2 regions of the Erythrobacter sp. LQ02-29 genome follow, and region 2 is predicted to be linked to the other one. Evidence: predicted binding sites of a transcription regulator. Region 2 holds the regulator's gene; the other holds the start of a gene.

Region 1 (3,413 bases), 1.9 Mb from region 2:
ATTTGCGACCGTACTGATCCTCATCTCTGTTCCCGATGGTCCTCAGTTCAAAGGGCCCGGCATTCAGCAACTCGACAAGGCGGTGCGTCGCACGCATGCCGAGTTGGTACTCATAGTCGCAACGAGGCTCGCTGATCTCGGGAGTGTCGATGTCGGCAATGCGGATCTTCACGCCATCAAGCCAGAAAGTATCTCCATCCACGACGCATGTGCGCCGGATCGATCCGCAGATGTCGAATTGTGGGGAGCTCGCTTGCTGGAATAAAGCCTGCGGCTGCTGATCGTCGTTAGCAAGATTGGCATCATGGACTGGCCAGGTGAATGCCAGCATCCCTCCAGCAAATACAATCGCGAATGCTCCCAAACCCAATGCGATCTCCTTTCTCAGCTTCCGGCGCTTTTGTGCCTTCAACGCCTTGCGAAAGTCGAACGGCTCACCGGGGGTCTCACTCACTAGCGTTGTCCGTCTTCATTCCGGCACATGATTTCAGACAATAGCCGGAAATCAGGTAGTTTCGTCAATTGTACGTACCAATTGCTTGCCAACGTCCCAACACAGTCCGGACATATTGCGGCGTTTCACCATTTTTCGGAATGCCGCGTGATCGGGAGACGGCACCAGGGCCCGCATTGTAAGCAGCCAAGGCCAGGTGGACCGCGTCGAACCGGTCCAACATGTCGCGAAGGTACCTGGCGCCACCGTCGATCGATGCAAGAGGGTCATGACGGTTCCGGACGCCCAGTTCTCGCGCCGTGGCTGGCATAAGCTGAGCAAGCCCGGCAGCACCAGCTGGACTCACAGCCATCGGATTGAAGCGGGACTCAGCCCAGATAAGAGCACGAAGCAGGTTGGTCGGAAGCCCGTAGCGGCGTTCAGCCTCGGCTATCGCCGCTATATACAGGCCTTCCCGGTAGGATACGTCTGCTGGCCCGGCCGGGTAGATTGCAGGAAGATATTGTCTAGCCGGCTGCTGGTCCGTCTTCGGCGGAACGATCGCGTGCTCGAACAGGGTGAAATCCTGGGCGCGGACTTGCTGGGAGGAGGTCGCGATCATCCCCAGGCAGGCGACCGCTATCGCGGTCCGACAATTGAGAGAGGTCATCTCGAGTGGTGCTCCATTGATTCGAATCACAATGGAACATAAAGAGAACATATGCCTGTAGGAAACCTGTGGATGCCTGCCTTCGGGAGAGGAGAGGAACGCTGATGAGGGGGCCACTTTGCATGCTGAGGAGCTCGCATGTCCCTATCTGTCCAAACTCATCCCAACCGGTCGCTTGCCGAGACCGCCCGTCGCATTTGCGAATCGCGAGGGGGCAAATGGTCCGGCACAAAGGGCATGGCCTGTTGCCCCGCGCATGATGACCGCACGCCGTCACTCGGTGTGTCGCTCGGCCGACAGGCCATCCTCTTCCACTGTTTCGCGGGATGCGATCAGCAGAGCGTGCTGGCTGCTCTGGCGCGTGAAGGTTTCGAGGCACCGGCGCTTTTTTCAGGTTCTGCGATCACCAACGAACCCGAATCGACCAGCACCCGCAAACCCTCGGCGGTAGCGCTGAGGATCTGGCGCGATGCACAGCCACTGCGTGCCAGTCCGGCAAAGGCATATCTTGAAAGCCGCGGCATCCTCGCCGCATCTCCGGCGCTCCGCTTCCATCCACGAACGCCGCTTGGTCCGAAGGGACGCACTCGCTTTCTGCCCGCCATGATCGCGGCAGTCAGCCTCGACGAGGGCTCGATCGCCATCCACCGCACGTTCCTGTCGAGCGAGGCCTCAACCAAGGCTGGCTTCGACAAGCCGAAGCGCGCGCTCGGCGCGCTTGGTGAAGCTGCTGTCCGCCTCTTCGCTCCGGCATCCGGGAAGCTCGGCCTCGCCGAGGGTATCGAGAGCGCGATGTCGGCTTATGCCCTCACCGGCATCCCCGTCTGGGCGACCCTGGGTAATGAGCGCTTCGGTCTCGTCAGCGTGCCTGAGAGCGTGACCGAGCTTCACCTCTTCGTCGATCACGATGCTGGCGGCGAGCTGGCCGCGTCGCGTGGCCTGGCCGCTTATGCCCGCGATGGGCGGACGATCCACGTTCGCAAACCACACTCACGCGACACCGACTGGAACGATGAACTTACAGCATGGCTGCGCCGCAAAGCGGCGCGGTAGAGGAGAGAGAGCTTCTCGAATTCCTGATCCGGCAGAGGGCGTGTCCCGATGCCCTCATCAGGAGGACGAATCGCCATGTTTCAATCAGACCTGTTTCCCGCCGGCGAGCAACAGTCGTCAGTGCCATTGGCTTACGCCGTCGGCGCCAGGATTGCCGAGCTTCTCGCTTCGGGACGTCACCTTTCCCGCGCCGATATCGCCGGCCTGTTCGCCGAGGAAACCGGCGTCATGGACTGGGGAAGCGCCTGGACCATCGATGACTACAACAACGCGGTCGAGATCGGCGCACTGCTCTGGCTGCGAGAGTCCTCACGGATCGATCTGGCGACGAACGTGCACGAAGCCGAAGCGCGGTTCGACTGGCTCAAAGCAGCCTTACCGCCCCGGCATGTTCGCAGCGAGGCACAGGTCGAGCTCCAGCAGTTCTCGACCCCGCCAATGCTGACCTGGCTGATGGCAGGGGCCGCAGCTATCTCTGCGCACGACACGCTGCTCGAACCGTCCGCCGGCAATGGTGCGCTTGCCCTATGGGGCAGCGTCCGGAAGGCCTCGCTGCTCCTCAACGAGATCGATCCGGCAAGACGAGACAGCCTAGGCCACATCTTCGCTGCGGCCCCGATCACCGCGCATGACGGGGAACTGATCGCCGACCTGCTTCGCGGCCCTGTTCCGTCGGCCGTGCTGATGAACCCGCCATTCGCCCGCAGCCAGGAACGCGGCAGGGATGGTGAGACGGCGCAGCGCCACCTGCGCAGTGCAATTCGGGCGTCAGCCGCTGGGGCGAGGATAGTCGCGATCATGCCCGAAGGCTTCGACGCTTCAACCTTCGCCAAGGAACAGGACGAAGCATCGCTCCTGCTCAATGTCCGCTTGCAGCAGATGTTTCGTCGGACAGGGACGGGGATCGCCGTTCGTCTGGTTGTGTTCGATAAGACGCCGACTGCGTCCTCGCCTGCGATCACCGAAGATACTGCCGACCTCATCTCGCTCCACGAGCTTATCACTGCGCTTCCGCCGCGCGTACAGACCTCCGCCAACATCAATCGCCTGCCGCTCGGCAAGCCAGTGCGCCTCGTTTGCAAGACTTCGACCCAAAGCGCGCCGGTTCGGCCGGTGGCGCCGTTCGCCGCGACACCAGCAGCCAGGGCGAATGCGACCAATCTTGCCTATTCGGTCTTGGCCGACCCCGCGCCGGTACCCGAACAGACCGGCATCTACCTACCTTACCGGCCCAGTCGCATCACGTTCGAAGGCGCG
Region 2 (3,413 bases):
CGATTTCGCGTAACGAAACGCGCGAGTATCTCGGACGGGCGGTAATGATCGCTACGCTGGTCTTCGCATTGGGTATCGGCCTGGTCTGGGCGCGTTCCGCAACGGTAGGCGCCGAGCCTCTCGCCTACCCGCGGGTGGTGACCTTACAGGGCCGGGTGCTGGAACGTGAAGACCAGCCCGCCCGCGATCGAAGCCGTCTTACCCTGGCATATCGCGACGCGCAGGACGGTCACGCTCGCAAGGTCCGGGTGAACGTGCCGCTGCTCGCCGACAATGCGCCGCCGGACGAGGGAGATATCGTTCGCCTTCGCTCGCGCCTCATGCCGCCTGCCCCACCGCTCGTGCCCGGAGCCTACGATTTCGCGCGAACGGCCTGGTTCGAAGGGCTTGCCGCGACGGGCTCGGTGATAGGGGAGATCGAGATCTTGTCGGTGGGCCAAAGCGAGGCCGGTCCGTTCAGCCGCGCGCAGCGGCATCTTTCGCAGCATGTGAGGGGGCAGTTGAGCGGATCGGAAGGAGCGATCGCAGCGGCCTTCGCGAGCGGTGATCGCGGTGCGATCGCCGAGCGGGACGAGAGCGCGATGCGCGATGCCGGGTTGACGCACCTGCTCTCGATCAGCGGTCTGCATGTGAGCGCGGTGATCGCTGCCGCCTATTTCCTCGCATTGCGCATCTTGGCCTTGTGGCCGTGGCTCGTCTTGCGCGTGCGTCTCCCTGTGATGGCTGCCGCCGTGGGGGCCTCGGCCGGGATCGGTTACACCCTGCTGACCGGGGCCGAGGTGCCCACGGTGCGCAGCTGCGTCGGAGCAGTGCTGGTGCTGCTGGCGCTGGCGCTGGGGCGCGAACCGCTGAGCCTGCGCATGGTCGCGGTCGCCGCGAGTGTGGTCATGTTGGCATGGCCGGAGGCGCTGGTCGGGCCGAGCTTCCAGATGAGCTTCTGCGCGGTGATTGCCCTCGTCGCGCTTCACAATACGGGACCGGTCCGGCGCTTCCTCGCACCGCGCGACGAGGGCATGGCGAGGCGGTTCCTGCGGCACCTTGCCATGCTGCTGCTGACGGGCTTCGTCATCGAGATTGCGCTGATGCCGATCGTGCTGTTCCATTTCCATCGGGCCGGTCTGTACGGGGCGTTCGCCAATGTTCTCGCCATACCGCTGACCACTTTCGTCAGCATGCCGCTGATCGCGCTCGCGCTCGTGCTTGACTTGGTGGGGCTGGGCGGACCGGTGTGGTGGCTGGCGGGCTGGTCGCTCGACCTGCTGCTGGCGATTGCTAACTTTGCCGCTTCGCAGCCGGGGGCGGTCAAGCTTGCCCCGCAAATGAGCGGTCTCACGATCGCGCTGTTCGTGCTGGGCGGCTTGTGGCTCGCCTTGTGGAGCGGTCGCGGCAGATTGCTTGGCCTCCTGCCCGTGACCCTGGCGCTCGGTCTTCTTGTGATGACGCCTGCGCCCGATATCCTGATCGGGCGGGATGGCCGCAATGTGGGCATCGCGGACGAGGAGGGCAGGCTCGTCATGCTGCGCGAGGGGCGCTCCGGGTATGCGCGGGACACGCTGGTGGAACTCGGCGGCAGGGGAGCGGAGACGGTCGGCATCGACCATTCGGCCCTGGCGCGATGCAGCCGCGATTTCTGCACCGTCGAGCTCGACCGAGGGGACCGGCACTGGAGCATCCTCATGGCGCGCAGTCGCGATCTGGTGTCCGAAAGAGCGCTGGCCGCCGCATGCGAGAGAGCCGATATCGTCGTGGCCGACCGCTACCTGCCCTATACCTGCCGCCCCCGCTGGTTGCTGGCCGATCGGCGCTTTCTCAGCCGTAGCGGGGGTCTGGCGCTCTATCTCGACGACCGCCGCGTGGCCACGGTGGCCGACGGGCAGGGCGAACATGGCTGGTGGCGCGCGCCGCGAGACAACTGATCCCGAGCGCGTACCGCGTAGACGCACGCTCGGCCGGAAACCCTCAGTGATAGCGCCGCAGGAGCCCCGCGAGCCGACCCTGCACCTGGACCTGGGCCGAATCGTAAACCTGCGATTGATAGGCGGAGTTTGCCGGATCCAGCCGAATGCGGCCGCTGTCCTTGTGGAGATACTTCAGCGTCGCTTCCTCGTTGTCGACCAGTGCAACCACGATCTCTCCATCGCGGGCCGTGTCGGTCCGCCGGATCAACGCGTAATCCCCGTCGAAGATGCCCGCCTCGATCATCGAATCGCCCGATACCTCAAGCGCGTAGTGATCGCCGGGGCCGAGCAGCGCCGCCGGGACCGGCAGGCTCTGGTAATCTTCCAGTGCCTCGATCGGCGCACCTGCCGCGATGCGCCCGTGCAGCGGAATCTCGATGACGTCGTTAGCAGGTTCGGGTGCCTTGGCGGACGCGGCCTTCGCCGAAGTGACCACATCGTTCGCCGCCTGCGGGGTACCACCGCCAACCGCATCCTCGGGCTGCTTGAGAATTTCCAGCGCCCGCGCGCGATTGGGCAGGCGGCGGATGAAGCCGCGTTCCTCCAAGGCGGAGATCAGGCGATGCACGCCCGACTTGCTCTTGAGGTCGAGGGCTTCCTTCATCTCCTCGAACGACGGGGAAATCCCGGTCTTCTCCAGCCGCTGCTGGATGAAGCGGATCAGCTCGTGCTGCTTGGCGGTGAGCATGGACAGGCTCCTGCATCGTTGTTCCAATCATCCGCCTATCGGCGAACGAATGTGGAACAATTAGGAAACAGATAGAGCGCCGTCAAGCAAAAGCGCCATTTCCGATCCAATAGGCGGGCACCAGCGATCCGGCGCGCAGACGTTCGCCGTCGATCGGGCGGTCGATCAGTGCGTCGGCGCCGGCCAGTGCCTCCAGCGCGCTGCTATCCTGTTGACCGAGCGGATGAAGCGCCTCGCCATCCCATCGTGCCCGGAGGAACTCGCGCCGCGGGCCGCCACCGGCGAGTTCTTCCGCGAGGGGCAGCAATAGCGGCTTGGCAACCGGATGCGCCGCACCGGCCAGCTTGCGCACAGCAGGCAGCATGAAGTGGAGGCCGGTGACGAAGCTGGAGACGGGGTTGCCTGGCAGGCCGAGCACCAGCTGACGATCGCGCTGCGCCACCATCAGGGGCTTTCCCGGCTTCATGGCGACGCGCCAGAAGGCGATCTGCGCCCCGGCTCGCTCCAGCGCGGGGCGCACCAGGTCGTGGTCGCCCACCGAGGCACCGCCCGAAACCACCAGCAGGTCGGCATCGGAATGGCGTTCGAAAGCTTCGACCAGAGCATCGATGCGGTCGGGGATCGGATCCTCGACCGCGACCGAGCAGGGAACGTGCGATGCCATGGCGCGCAGCATGGCGGCATTGCTGGCAGGTATCTGGTGCTCTGTGCATTGCGAGGGATCGCTCGCAAGCTCGTCGCCGCCTTCGAGCAGCGCGAGCCTCGGC

Evidence for each region. Region 2 encodes LexA, which represses DNA repair genes until DNA is damaged. Its sites were predicted from a motif close to GTTCCNCNCTTGTTCT; they were not measured.
Region 1: MKP08_RS01755 (toprim domain-containing protein) is a predicted target of LexA. The motif match lies at 1,137-1,152, and genes of this name have one in related genera.

What each region holds. Positions count from the first base shown of each region.
Region 1 is NZ_JANCNT010000001.1:361,979-365,391, reverse strand. It holds gene MKP08_RS01765 (thermonuclease family protein) at 1-454, opposite strand, end outside; gene MKP08_RS01760 (lytic transglycosylase domain-containing protein) at 519-1,103, opposite strand; gene MKP08_RS01755 (toprim domain-containing protein) at 1,242-2,156, shown strand; gene MKP08_RS01750 (strawberry notch family protein) at 2,232-3,413, shown strand, end outside.
Region 2 is NZ_JANCNT010000001.1:2,260,798-2,264,210, reverse strand. It holds gene MKP08_RS11185 (ComEC/Rec2 family competence protein) at 1-1,916, shown strand, start outside; gene lexA (transcriptional repressor LexA) at 1,960-2,646, opposite strand; gene MKP08_RS11175 (molybdopterin molybdotransferase MoeA) at 2,729-3,413, opposite strand, start outside.